One region of the Halobacillus shinanisalinarum genome, then DNA from elsewhere that is predicted to be linked to it. Evidence: riboswitches for the same ligand, from Rfam matches in the RefSeq annotation. Region 1 holds a riboswitch; each other region holds the start of a gene.
What was found. Region 1 has a riboswitch for S-adenosylmethionine ahead of MUO14_RS04720 (methionine ABC transporter ATP-binding protein). Riboswitches for the same ligand answer to the same signal wherever they lie in the genome.
Positions count from the first base shown of each region.

Region 2: it holds a riboswitch for S-adenosylmethionine, as region 1 does, so the genes downstream of both, MUO14_RS17600 (LLM class flavin-dependent oxidoreductase) here and MUO14_RS04720 (methionine ABC transporter ATP-binding protein) in region 1, are expected to answer to the same signal.
Region 3: it holds a riboswitch for S-adenosylmethionine, as region 1 does, so the genes downstream of both, MUO14_RS22555 (phosphoadenylyl-sulfate reductase) here and MUO14_RS04720 (methionine ABC transporter ATP-binding protein) in region 1, are expected to answer to the same signal.
Region 4: it holds a riboswitch for S-adenosylmethionine, as region 1 does, so the genes downstream of both, MUO14_RS02720 (YezD family protein) here and MUO14_RS04720 (methionine ABC transporter ATP-binding protein) in region 1, are expected to answer to the same signal.

Region 1 is NZ_CP095074.1:887,904-891,196, forward strand. Features, by position in the region: gene MUO14_RS04720 (methionine ABC transporter ATP-binding protein) at 1-828, opposite strand, end outside; SAM riboswitch class I at 906-1,016, opposite strand; SAM riboswitch class I at 1,156-1,260, opposite strand; gene MUO14_RS04725 (TlpA family protein disulfide reductase) at 1,499-1,915, shown strand; gene MUO14_RS04730 (hypothetical protein) at 1,912-2,235, opposite strand; gene MUO14_RS04735 (thioredoxin family protein) at 2,336-2,650, opposite strand; gene MUO14_RS04740 (toprim domain-containing protein) at 2,661-3,008, opposite strand; gene gcvH (glycine cleavage system protein GcvH) at 3,141-3,293, opposite strand, start outside.
Region 2 is NZ_CP095074.1:3,557,075-3,560,367, reverse strand. Features, by position in the region: gene MUO14_RS17605 (sodium:solute symporter family protein) at 1-739, opposite strand, end outside; SAM riboswitch class I at 955-1,063, opposite strand; SAM riboswitch class I at 1,438-1,542, shown strand; gene MUO14_RS17600 (LLM class flavin-dependent oxidoreductase) at 1,656-3,038, shown strand; partial or broken gene nhaC (Na+/H+ antiporter NhaC) at 3,127-3,293, opposite strand, start outside.
Region 3 is NZ_CP095074.1:4,543,988-4,547,280, reverse strand. Features, by position in the region: gene MUO14_RS22565 (sirohydrochlorin chelatase) at 1-299, opposite strand, end outside; gene cobA (uroporphyrinogen-III C-methyltransferase) at 318-1,094, opposite strand; gene MUO14_RS22555 (phosphoadenylyl-sulfate reductase) at 1,154-1,885, opposite strand; SAM riboswitch class I at 2,006-2,123, opposite strand; gene MUO14_RS22550 (NADH:flavin oxidoreductase) at 2,566-3,293, opposite strand, start outside.
Region 4 is NZ_CP095074.1:509,679-512,971, forward strand. Features, by position in the region: gene metH (methionine synthase) at 1-1,102, shown strand, start outside; SAM riboswitch class I at 1,219-1,326, shown strand; gene MUO14_RS02720 (YezD family protein) at 1,449-1,610, shown strand; gene metC (cystathionine beta-lyase) at 1,755-2,960, shown strand; gene MUO14_RS02730 (5-methyltetrahydropteroyltriglutamate--homocysteine S-methyltransferase) at 3,025-3,293, shown strand, end outside.

The sequences.
Region 1 (3,293 bases):
TGTACTTTCACCAACAAAATGAAGTTTGATAATTTCACCAGTTTTATACGTTTCATTAATAAGTTCGAGTGAATCTTTCCGGTCAGGATCACCCATTACTTGATCAACGAAACGCTTGGTTACTTGTTGTTTTGGATATAAAAATACATCTAATACATCACCCGACTCGACGACATGTCCTTGTTCCATTACAGCAACGCGGTGACATATTTTACGGATTACGTGCATTTCATGAGTAATCAGTACAATCGTTAATCCAAGTTTATTATTAATATCCACAAGCAAATCTAAAATGGAATCAGTTGTTTCCGGGTCAAGCGCTGAAGTTGCCTCGTCACATAGCAGCACTTTAGGGTTGTTGGCTAAAGCACGAGCAATCCCTACACGTTGCTTTTGGCCTCCACTTAACTGGGAAGGGTAAGAACCTCCCCTTCCAGATAAACCAACAAGATCAATCAATTCGTTGACCCGACTTTTACGCTCCTCTTTTTTCATACCCGCTATTTCTAATGGAAAGGCAATGTTATCAAAAACAGTTCTTGACCATAGTAAATTAAAATGTTGAAAGATCATGCCCATCTCTTGCCTGGCCAAACGAAGCTTGCTCTTGCTCAACTTCGTCACATCCTGGTTTTCAATAGTGACATTTCCACCACTCGGCTCTTCTAAACGATTCAAAAGTCTAATAAATGTACTTTTCCCTGCGCCACTATAACCAATGACTCCAAAAATCTCCCCTTTTTCAATAGAAAGATCCATTTTATCTACCGCGCGAACGTCTTGATCCTTCGTATGAAAGACCTTAGACAAATCCTTAATCGAAATCAATATTATTCCCCCTCTATACAAAAAAACGCCTTTCTGTACGAGAACAGAAAGGCGTTTACACGTCTTGGTTGTCTGTTCTCTTATCTGCCAAAGTTTAACTTTGCAGGAATTGGCACCTTTTCAAGTTATCAAAACTTGACGGTTGCCGGGCATCAACGGGCCAGTCCCTCCGCCTCTCTGGATAAGAGATATATCATTTTAATTCATTACCACTTTAAGTTAGTCAAGCATCATAAACAGGATTTTAGCACCATGCATATCTACTGTCAACAAAAAAAGTCATTAAAAAATCCCTTCGTAAAAGAAGAGATGTTTTAATTGATTCTCTTCTCATCTTTCAAAGCTAAATGCTTTGCTGGAATTAGCACCGTGTTCTTTCAAACCGGTTGCTGGGCATCATAGGGCCAGTCCCTTAGCCACTCTGGATAAGTGAAGATGTCGCTATTCATTTAAGTGTGTGTTCAAAAAGTTGACGAATGAGAAACAAGAAGTTCGAGGCGCGAAAAGTTTTGAGGACCGCAAGCCGTATGCTTTTCATACGTGAGGACCGGAAAAACCGAGCAACGAAGAAATTCGCCGTTTATCATTTGGTGACTTTTTGAACATCCTCTTTAAGATTTATGTTAGCATGGTACTGCATTCTAGTCAATAGAACAAGAGGTGAATAGGCATGAAAAAAGCTATAGACTTTCAAATACCATATATAAACTCTAATAAAACGTACCAATTAAATAATGACCTTGGTAAAGTAGTCATCCTAACATTTTGGACCTCCTGGTGTCCCGACTGTGGGGTTGATTTACCAAAAAAAGAACAACTCTTTCAATCAATAGATCGTGAAAAAGTGAATATGCTAACAATTAATGTGCAAGGGCGCGAGAGAAATGATCAAGATGGTAAAATTTTCACTGACAAATTCCTCACTCAGCCAACCCTAGAAGATCATCATCGTAAAGTGTATGATGAGTACAACTGTGAAGGAGTACCAACTACTATTATTATTAATCGAGATGGTTACGTTACACACCAATTTGGTGACAAAGCTTCCTTTTTAACTATCGTAGAAGCGATTGGCACCTTAATTTAGTGTGAAAGCATCAGTAATGATTCAACTAACAGGACGTCCCTATATTCCCCTTCGAACCTAACGATGGAGCGTGGCAGTGAAGTTAACTTCAAATTACCGCCAAAAAGCTGCTGAAAAACTTTATTAGAGGAGGAAATCGTAAGTGCACCCTTGAGGTTGTTTTCGTGCACGAGTTTCATCCCCTCCCTTGTGATAGAAACATTAATAAACTCGGATCTATTGTCTTGAATCTTTAAAAACACTTTTCTCTTCTTCCATTTTGGGAGTAAATCTCTTCTGCTGTTCACCCGTTTGATCCATTCCTCTACCATTTCAACCAAAACAAGCCCCCTTAATAACTTTATTAAAGTTTTCGAGGTAAAGGGGGCTGAAACCTTCCTTTATTGAATAGAATCGTTCGTCATTTCCCGGGAAATCGGGCTATCTTTTTACATATTCTGATACTTTGCCAAGCATATGTGGTACCGAGTGAAAGGCATATACCTTTTCTATCACATGCCCACTCTCCATTATAAGCAGACAAGGAACACTTTCGATCTTATAGTCCTGCATCAGACCTGGATTGAGAGAGGCGTTTAATTCATAAAACAGTTCTGTTTGATACAAGTCTTCAATCGTATTTAACATTTTTCTGGCAACGTGGCAGGTTCCACAAAAAGGACTGTGAATAAATATGAGTGCTTCTTTCTTTTCGTGGAGTTGTTTTACTATATTTAATCGTTCTAAAGAAAGCAAGTTCTTCCTCCTAAATTAAGTAAATCGGCTTAACGTTGAAATGACGGCTAAGCAAGGCACGAGCCAATTCAGGCTCAGGAGTGGCTGCAACTTCTCTAAAAGCCTTATCAATATAAATGTGGATCGCATGTGGAAGTTCCTCTCTCAACTGCTTCCGAAGTTTATAGCCAGAATCGTCTTCATCTACCAGGATAAATACAGGACGGTGATCAAGGTTGTTATCAAGGATTAATTCCTCCATTCTCTCAACACCTAATGTACCGTGTGTACATATGATCTCAACAGGGTCCTTCAATACTTTGTTGAGCTTCTTTTTATCAGTAATTCCTTCAACGATTACAATTTTCTCTTCATTCAACCCTATCACCCACTATACAGAAGCAGACCATGCTGTGTTAGCATGGTCTGCACATGATTAAATATCAGTCTATGATCATGCAGGCAAAACCACAGGTTACCTTGCCTGTACCTTTTTCTAAAAAAAGTTCACCTAGTCCTCGTTGATCATTTCTTCATATTGTTCAGGAGACATTAGTTCGTCCATCTCAGAGGAATCGCCTGGTTCAACAACAATCATCCATGCTTTATCGTAAGGAGATTCGTTAACGAATTCCGGGCTGTCTTCAAGCTCCTCATTAATTTC
Region 2 (3,293 bases), 2.2 Mb from region 1:
AAATGGCCAGGACACTATTGTAAGGTCCATTTAGTGGTGCGACCAACTCCGGATCAATCGCCTCCAGTTTACTAGAAAGTTCCCCGAATACATTCAGCCCCCCACCTATGGTCCAGAATAACGACACAAAGATCAGAATGGAAGTAATAACCATCAGAGTTCCTTGAATGCCATCCGTAACAATTTGCGCGAAGGCACCTCCAAGTCCGATATAAAGAATCGTAATGGTCACACCAATCAGAATGCCCCAGAAATAAGGAATGCCGATAACGGATTCAAAAATCGTGGCTAACCCGACATTTTGACCGACAATATAGTACACATTAAACAGCACCAAACAAGTGACTAGTACTTGCAAAGTTTTGCTGTTATATCTTCTCCCCAGCCATTCAGGAAGTGTGGAAACCCCGCCGAACTTCTTGCCATATTTCCAAAACTTCTTAGCAAACAACAGCAGGGCGATCCAGCCAGCCCCAAAGCCACCCAGCGTGTACCATAGTACGGAGACTCCATGCTCATAAGCTAATCCAGGCACACCGATAAACAAGTTGGCACTGGCGAAGCTTGCTGCATAGCTAGCCCCTACCAGCCATGGACTTACTTTCCCTCTTGCCGTTGCAAAACCGTTCATCGATTTACTATGCTGGTTCCCCTTTTTTCCAATCCACGTCACAAAAACAAAGTACAGAGCTAACAGGCTGACTAGTGTCCATAATAGTGGTCCCGTAACGAGTTGCATTAGTTGCGCCCCCCTTGGGTAGATTTTCCATAGCTATGATTCCAAATGAGTAAACCAATTCCCCAGAAAACAGCTAATGCGATCCAATAGATTGTAAACATATGCCTCTCTCCTTTTCTCTAATAATAAAAATTCTTCTGTACCGCAACATCTTACAGGACCATATAAAAAAGCCCCTTTCAAAAGAAAGAGGCTGAAATATGTACTGCTTCAACCTCTTATCTTCCAGACATCAATCTGTCTGTTGGAAGTAGCACCGTTCCCCTTGTAGGGTGGTTGCCGGGCGTCATAGGGCCAAATCCCTCAGCCAACTCTTGATAAGAGCGAATTCGTTATAAAATTAGTTCAAATAATCTGATAAAAAGCATCATAGCAGAGGTAGGAATTCCCTGTCAACACTAACATTAGCTTCAAATTCCGAATCCGCAGTTGACATACACTTCGCTTTCCATGGGCGGCCAGCGAGCCTCCTCGAACGTCACTACGTTCCGTTCTGCGGGGTCTCCCTTTGGACGCTGTTCCCATAGGAGTCTTCGTGTATGTCAACTACTAATATGAAATACCATTTTTAACTTAAATGATTAGAATTCTCTTAACCTGCACCACCGCAGGGTAAATTGCAGAATATTTTCAAAGTAGTGATTGACACCTTTTCGGATATGCTGTATATTTTTCATCAACTTAATATTTAATGATATTTCTTATCCCGAGAGGTGGAGGGACTGGCCCTTTGAAACCTCGGCAACAGACTGCATCAAGTACTGTGCCAATTCCAGCAGGCGGGAACGCTTGAAAGATAAGGAAGAGCTCTCATACATGTACGGTTATCAGCCTCTTCTTTTTCTTTTAAAAGAAGGGGCTTTTTCATGTAACTGAAGCTTATTTACATAAAGTGAGAACTTAAGGAGGAATCACAATGAGGAAACAAATGATCTTAAATGCTTTTGAAATGAACAGCGCGATGCACAATTCTCACGGACTATGGAAGCATCCGAGAAATGAGCGTCACCGCCGCTATAAAGACTTAGATTATTGGATGGACTTAGCGAGATTACTAGAAAGAGGCAAATTTGATGCCGTCTTCCTTGCTGATGTGCTAGGAATCTACGATGTTTATAAAAAAAGTAAAGACCCATCAATTCGTGATGGATTGCAAGTGCCATTAAATGATCCCGCCCTTGTGATCCCGGCGATGGCCAGTGTGACCAAGCATCTATCGTTTGCGATGACGGTGAGCACCACTTATGAAGCTCCATTCGGAAACGCCAGGCGCTTCTCCACCCTCGATCACCTGACAAAAGGGCGAGTCGCCTGGAATGTTGTGACCTCTTACTTGCCAAATGCCGCACGTAACTTTGGGCTTGAAAATATGATCAAACACGACGAACGTTACGATATCGCCGATGAATACCTTGATGTATCCTACAAGCTCTGGGAGACAAGCTGGGAAGATGACGCATTTGTAGAAGATGCCGAAAACAACACACTAGTTGATCCGGAGAAAGTTCATGAAATTAATCACGAAGGAAAGTACTTTTCCGTGGAAGGTCCGCACTTAAGTGAACCATCCTTACAACGGACACCTGTCATCTATCAAGCCGGCACATCCGAACGAGGACGTGAATTCGCCTCCAAACATGCCGAGTGCATCTTTGTCGGAGGACCGACACCTGAGCGAATTCGCTACTATGCTGATGATATTCGCAAGCGGGCCGAAAACCATGGACGGAATCCAGAAAACATTAAAATCTTTTCTTTTCTCAGCGTGATTGTTGGCGAAACGACTGAGGAAGCGGAGCGGAAGTTTGAAGAATACGCGCGCCACTGGAGCCCGGACGCCGCCAAAGCACAGTACGGAGCAAGCGGCTACGACATCGCCGAATATGAAGAAATGGATCCCGACCTTCCATTTGAATACACGAAGTCTACAGAAGGCGGACACTATAAAGCGGCAACACTAACTAAAGATGCCCCTAAAAAACTAACTGTCGGCGAAGTGCTTAACCGATTTGAATCACCAGATCGTAACAGTATTATCGTAGGAAATCCGAAAGAAGTCGCAGACGCGATCCAATTCCAGTTTGAAGAATCAGGCGTAGACGGTTTCAACTTAAACCATCTAGTAACGCCTGGGGATCTGGAAGATTTTGTGGACCTGGTAATACCGGAGCTGCAAGAGCGTGGGTTGTATAAGAAAGATTATCAAGATGGTACGTTGAGGGAGAAGCTGTTTCCGCATGGAGAAAGTGTGCTGCCTGAGGATCATCCAGGGAGTCGATATAGGTATTCGTTTACTTAAATGAATGAAGTCCCTGTTCCTTCATACAACAGGGAACAGGGACTTCATGAATACACTAACCTATACGATTTCCTCCGAAAAAATGAGGTCACACCGTGTTACGTTCTAACTGTTCTTCCATTTCTTCCTGTTCCGAATCCGACAACTTGACGATTGAAAATCCGATCCCAGCATAAATCATCGATAAAATAGGAACAGTAAAATTCAAAATCGCATAAGGGGCGTATTCAAAAGCATGAACGCCTAATGTTCCAA
Region 3 (3,293 bases), 1.2 Mb from region 1:
CTTCCATAAACAAAATGGATGTTCGGATGACGGAGCTTCGCACGATTAATCTCTTCCGGTATATCCGTGTAGTAGTGACCTGCACTCAACAATAGCACGGGTATAATGGCGATCCTAGTGGCTCCACGCCGGACGAGAATCTCTATCCCCTGAGCCATATTTGGTTCTGCCAGTTCTAAAAAGCACGTTTCCTGCAGCGGAAGGTTAATTCGTTCTCGAACGGATTGAATCAGGGAAACGGCTTCCTTACGCGCCTTCTCAACTCGGCTCCCGTGACTCACATATAAAACAGCTTGCATGTAACCACCTCCTTCCTTTTACCCAACAATGGAGGGAACAGGTATCTCCTCCTCTTTTTTCACCTGTTCAAACCATTGTAGCTGCTCCCTCAGTTTCACGACTTCTCCTACAATAATCATCGAAGGATTCTCGAGGTCCTTGGCCCTTCCGACAATGTCCTCTAAGGTTCCTGTTACGGTACGTTGATGTTCCATCGTCCCCCACTCAACCAGAGCGATCGGTGTACTGGAAGCACGGCCATGGCGGATCAGTCTCGCGCAAATTTCCGGAAGTTTTTTGACCCCCATATAAATGCACAAAGTATCCATACTTTTCACTGCATGCTCCCAATACTCTTCCTCGTCATATCCCAATTTGCTTACCCCTGAAAGGAAGGCTACAGACGAACTATAGTTACGATGTGTGACTGGAATACCAGCATAAGCGGGAGCGGCTACCCCGGAGGAGATTCCGGGAACGATTTCAAATGGAATACTTCTCTTCGCTAACTCTTCAGCTTCCTCTCCACCTCTACCAAAAACGAAGGGATCTCCGCCTTTTAGACGGGTCACGGTTTTCCCTTGCAAGGCAAAATCACAAAGCAGCCCATTAATGGTTTGTTGGTCTAACGAGTGATGATTCGGACGCTTGCCGCAATAAATCAATTCCGCTTCGTCCCTCGCTTCATCAAGTAAATCTTTGTTAATCAATCGATCATATAGAATGACATCCGCCTGCTGAATGGCCTTCAAGCCTTTCACTGTAATTAAATCAGGGTCACCAGGTCCTGCACCGACGATATAAACTTTTTTCATAAGCCGCCTCCTTTCCTTGTTGCAATGAATTTTCAAGTTAGCTTAAAGAAATAATCTACTTATGCCTGGTTTCCAGAAGTGTGGAGACCGCATTCTGTTTTATTAAACCCTTGCCACCTCCCAGAGCGAACGTCCCCCTGTTCAGTTACTGGCTCTGTACAAGGCATGCAGCCGATACTTGGGTATCCTTGATCATGTAATTCATTGTAATCCAAGCTATTTACTCGGATATAATGCCAAACGTCTTCCCATGTCCAGTAGATTAGGGGGCATACCTTAATCGACTGAAACCGTTCATCCTTATTTACAAAATCAGTGTGACTTCGACTCGGAGACTGTTCTCGCCTCAGCCCTGAAATCCAGGCGGTTGCCCCACGAAGCGCATCTTCAAGCGGCTTGATTTTTCGGATATAACAACATTGGCCCGGTTGCTTTTTCCATAATGCTGGACCATACTCGTTCGCTTGCTCATCTAAAGTCAAATCCGGTTTCTTAATATGAATGTGAAGTTCTGGGTATCTCCGCTTCACTTTTTCGATCAGTTCATAGGTTTCCGGAAAGTGAACATCTGTATCAAGAAAAACAATTTCTGCATCTTTCTGCACTTTAGAAATCAAATCAATCAACACAATGCCTTCTGCTCCAAAACTACAAGCATAGACGATTGATTCACCATAAGACTGATAAGCCCACTCTAATACCTCGGCTGCTCCTTTTGTGTCATCCTTAGGGTGCCAGCTTTCAAATGGATCGCCAGAGAAATTCTCATACGAAACGATGGTATTGCTCATATTTTCCTCCTTCTACTAAAGCAAAGTCTTGTAAACAAGTAAATTTAACATTTAAAAAACCTCTCTTCTTTAATAAAAATAAGAAGAGAGGTTTTGGCTTCAAACATATAGCTACCCATCTTCTTATCTTTCAAGTGCTCAAAGCACCCGCTGGAATTGGCACAGTCTCTGATGAATCATCACCAGACCCGTTGCCGAGGCTTCAAAGGGCCAGTCCCTCCACCTCTCGCGATAAGAATTAAATTGTGAATTTGTGGTATTTGATATTGGTAAATATATTATTCCCTTTTAGAAAAAATGTCAATGGTTTATTGAAAAATTATTAATTTTTCATACTTTCTGACTTTCTGAAAAAGGACCGGTTCATAAAATTTTAACGTTAAGTAAATTATTTACATCTAGTGTTAATCCCAGATATCAGCTCTAGGAATACCTGCCAACAGCCGGCATTGCGATGTTCAGTTCTTCTGCCACCTCTTTGGTAGAGAAAGCTCGTTCATTAGGTTTAATATCGTGTCGCATGTCGAACCTCCTTCTCTTTTTAATATGAAGGTTAGTCGCCATTTTGGCAAGAGTATATCGCCTGACGAGAGCTAAGTAAAAATTAAACAAAAAGGTGTTTTACCGGGAAATTCCCCTGGTAAAACACCTTTGTTCAGTAGTTAGCTGATTCAGTAAGGTTAGGTTAGATGTTTAAGAGCAACTTTATCAAAAGGTAATAGCTCCGTTTCCCTGCCTTCCCGAACTTTCCTCACCCACTCCGGATCCATTAATAAAGAGCGCCCGATAGCTACTAAATCAAACTCCCCATGATCAAGTTTCTTCATGAGACCGTCCAGGCTGGTGGTGTTAGCACCAGAGAAACTTGTGAATTCTCCATCGAGCCCGACTGATCCTACAGATATCACTGGTTTACCAGACAGTTTCTTCGTCCATCCTGCCAAATTCAAGTCGGATCCCTCAAACTCCGGCTCCCAGAAACGACGAGTAGAACAGTGGAAAATATCGACTCCCGCTTCTACAAGAGGCGTGAGGAACCGTTCTAATTCATCTGGTGTTTCAGCAAGTTTGGCCTTATAGTCACTCATTTTCCATTGAGAAAACCGGAAGATGATTGGAAAATTAAGCCCGACTTCACGCCGGCAGGCTTCTATCACCTCAACAGCAAACTGCGTTCTCCCAACGATGTCTCCTCCATATCGATCGGTGCGCTGATTTGTCTTGTCCCAGAAAAATTGATCGATTAAATAACCATGCGCCCCGTGGATTTCAATACCATCAAAACCCAAGCGTTTAGCATCAGCAGCCGCTTGAGCATAAGCTTCTACCATGTTTTCAACTTCTGCTTCGGTCATGGGCTCAGTGACCTTTTCGCCATCAAGACTAAGGCCTGATGGTCCAACAGGTT
Region 4 (3,293 bases), 380 kb from region 1:
CCAGGATTTAAAACAGCAACAAATTGAATTACCGATATTAGTGGGGGGCGCTGCCCTTTCAAGAAAGTTTACTAATACGAAAATCGCTCCTCAATATAACGGTTCCGTTTTCTACGCAAAAGATGCAATGGACGGACTCGCTCTATCAAATCGGCTCAGTAACCAGGAGGATCGCACACTGCTCATTCGTGAACAGCAAGAAAAACAAACTAAGGCTATAGCCAGAAGTCATGAGCAAGCCCAAACCCAATCTGCAACGGCTGTAGCTGAGAAGCCAATATCCAAAGTATCTAAGACTATTCCTGTTTACAAACCGAACGATTTTGAACAACACATTTTACGAGATTATTCTGTTGCTCATATTGAACCTTTTATTAACATGCAGATGCTGATTGGACACCATTTGGGACTAAAGGGTAAATTCTCAAAGTTGCTGGCAGAGAAAAATAATAAAGCACTCCAACTAAAAGAGGTCGTAGATGAATTACTTTTAAAAGCGCAAAAAGAGAACTGGATTCAACCGTCTGCACTTTATCAATTCTTTCCTGCTCAATCCGATGGAGATGACGTAATCATTTATAATCCAGCCGATCATCAAACGATCATCGAGCGTTTTACTTTTCCACGCCAAAACCGTGATCCCTATCTTTGTTTAGCTGACTACTTGCGTCCGATCTCAAGCGGAGAAATGGATTACGTAGGATTCTTCTCTGTAACAGCTGGAAAAGGAATCAGGCAACGTTCCCTGGACATGAAACAACAGGGGGAATATTTGAAAAGCCACGCCTTGCAAGCACTGGCATTAGAAACAGCGGAAGGATTGGCTGAACACATCCATCAGCTCATGCGTGATAAATGGGGATTCCCCGACCCGACAGACTTTACGATGCAAGAGCGTTTCTCAGCTAAATACCAGGGACAGCGGTATTCTTTCGGTTATCCAGCTTGCCCGGACTTGGAGGATCAGAGAAAATTATTTCAATTGATTAGACCAGAACAAATTGGAGTTGAATTGACCGAGGAATGTATGATGGAACCAGAGGCTTCGGTTACGGCCATTGTGTTCGCTCATCCTGAGGCGCGTTATTTCAATGTGCATTAGAGTGTGTGAATAGCAAAGTCCTGTCTGATTTTAGAATAATTTAAATTTTTCCATTAAACGATTGACAAGAAATATTAATACGTGTAAATTATAGGATAATCAAATGAATAACATTTTTCTTATCCAGAGAGGTGGAGGGACTGGCCCATTGAAACCTCGGCAGCAGACTTAACTAAAGTACTGTGCCAATTCCAGCAAGCCGTTCAGGCTTGAAAAGATAAGAAGAGAAAAGTAAACGTTCTACTTAACCTCTTCTTATTACAAGAAGAGGTTTTTATTTTGCTTGCTGATTGGACTTACCAAAGGCAAAAAATAGCGGATTGCATTCTTCAGAGGAGGTAATGGTATGAAAAACACTCTAGAGAAAAAAATTAATGACGTTATATCAGCTTTAGAAAACATAGAATATGGGTCTGTAGCCATAACAGTACATGATGGAGAAATTACACAAATTGAGTGCACTGAAAAAAAGCGGTACCCACTAAATAAAAAATCAGACAATGATTAGCTCAAACTGAATATTGCTTATGCCGATTAGTCAACTAAAGGCATCTTTATCTTCGATACCCATCGGAATATAAAGATGCCTTTTTGATTGAGAAGTTATTTTAGTAAAAATCTTTTAGGCTTTGGAGAGGGAGGAAAACTGACGATGAGTTCTTATAAAGACCAACTGGAAACCAGATTCATTCATGCTTCAACTTATGGGAATAAGGAACAAAAAACAGGGGCAGTAAACGTTCCCATTTACTTGTCATCTACCTATCACCAGGAGAGCTTCGATACGTTTGGTCCATATGATTACAGCAGATCGGGTAACCCAACAAGGCAAGCATTGGAACAAACCATTGCAGACCTGGAAGGTGGTGAAACAGGGTTAGCGTTCGCCTCAGGGATGGCTGCTATCTCTTCTGCCTTTATGCTCCTTTCTTCAGGTGACCATGTTTTAATTTCTAGGGATGTTTACGGTGGAACCTATCGCTTGATCACAGAAGTATTGAGAAGATTCAATATTGACCATACCTTCGTTAACATGACCAACCTGAATGAAACATGTCGGGCAATTCAACCAAATACAAAAGTTTTTTATATGGAAACACCTTCCAATCCTTGCTTAAATATTACAGATATAGAGGGAATCGTAAAATTAGCCAAAGCACATGGCTGTCTAACTTTTGTCGATAACACTTTTATGACACCTCTTTACCAGAATCCACTCCAGTTTGGAGTAGATCTTGTCCTTCATAGTGCTACCAAATTCCTTTCCGGGCACAGTGATATCGTTGCGGGTCTGGCCGTAACTAAGAATAAGGAACTTGGTGAAAGACTATCATTTATTCAAAACTCGTTTGGCTCGATTTTAGGTGCACAGGATGCCTACCATTTAATTCAAGGAATCAAAACATTAGGGGCACGGCTAACCCAATCTTCTGACACAGCATTAAAAATAGCAACCCACCTTAATGAGCATTCTTTCATTAGTGAAGTCTACTACCCCGGACTTTCCTTTCATCCTGGGTACCCTGTACACGTGCGGCAATCGAAGGGGGCTGGTGCACTCCTCTCTTTTCGATTACCTAATAAAACAGCCGCGAAAGCATTTGTTGAACACATTCGTCTGCCCGTTTTTGCTGTCAGTCTTGGTGCAGTAGAGTCGATTCTATCATATCCTGCAACAATGTCACATGCTGCTATGCCAGAAACAGAAAGAGAAGCAAGAGGAATTACCGATGGACTGCTTAGGCTCTCAGTTGGACTCGAGCATGTAAATGATCTAATCAAAGATATCGATCAAGCTCTAGAAGCAGCAACTCAATCGGTAAACAAAAAACGTATTTTATTACAAAATAGGGGTTGATTCAATTACAGTACACTTATCTTGCAAGAGTTCATCACAATCACTAAAGAAAGAAGGAATAATTATGAGTAAAAGTGTAACTTCAGGATTAAAGAACAAAGGAGGGACTGTTCCCCCATTTCGGGCTGATCATGTAGGAAGCTTATTAAGATCAGCACGAATTGAAAAGGCTCGTCTTCAAAAAGCAGCTGGTGACATAAATTCTGCAGAATTACGTGCAATTGAAGATACTGAAATTATTAGAATCGTTGAAAAACAAAAAGAAATCGGCCTTGAAGCCATCACAGACGGTGATTTTCGTCGTGCCTGGTGGCATTTTGATTTCCTTGAGGG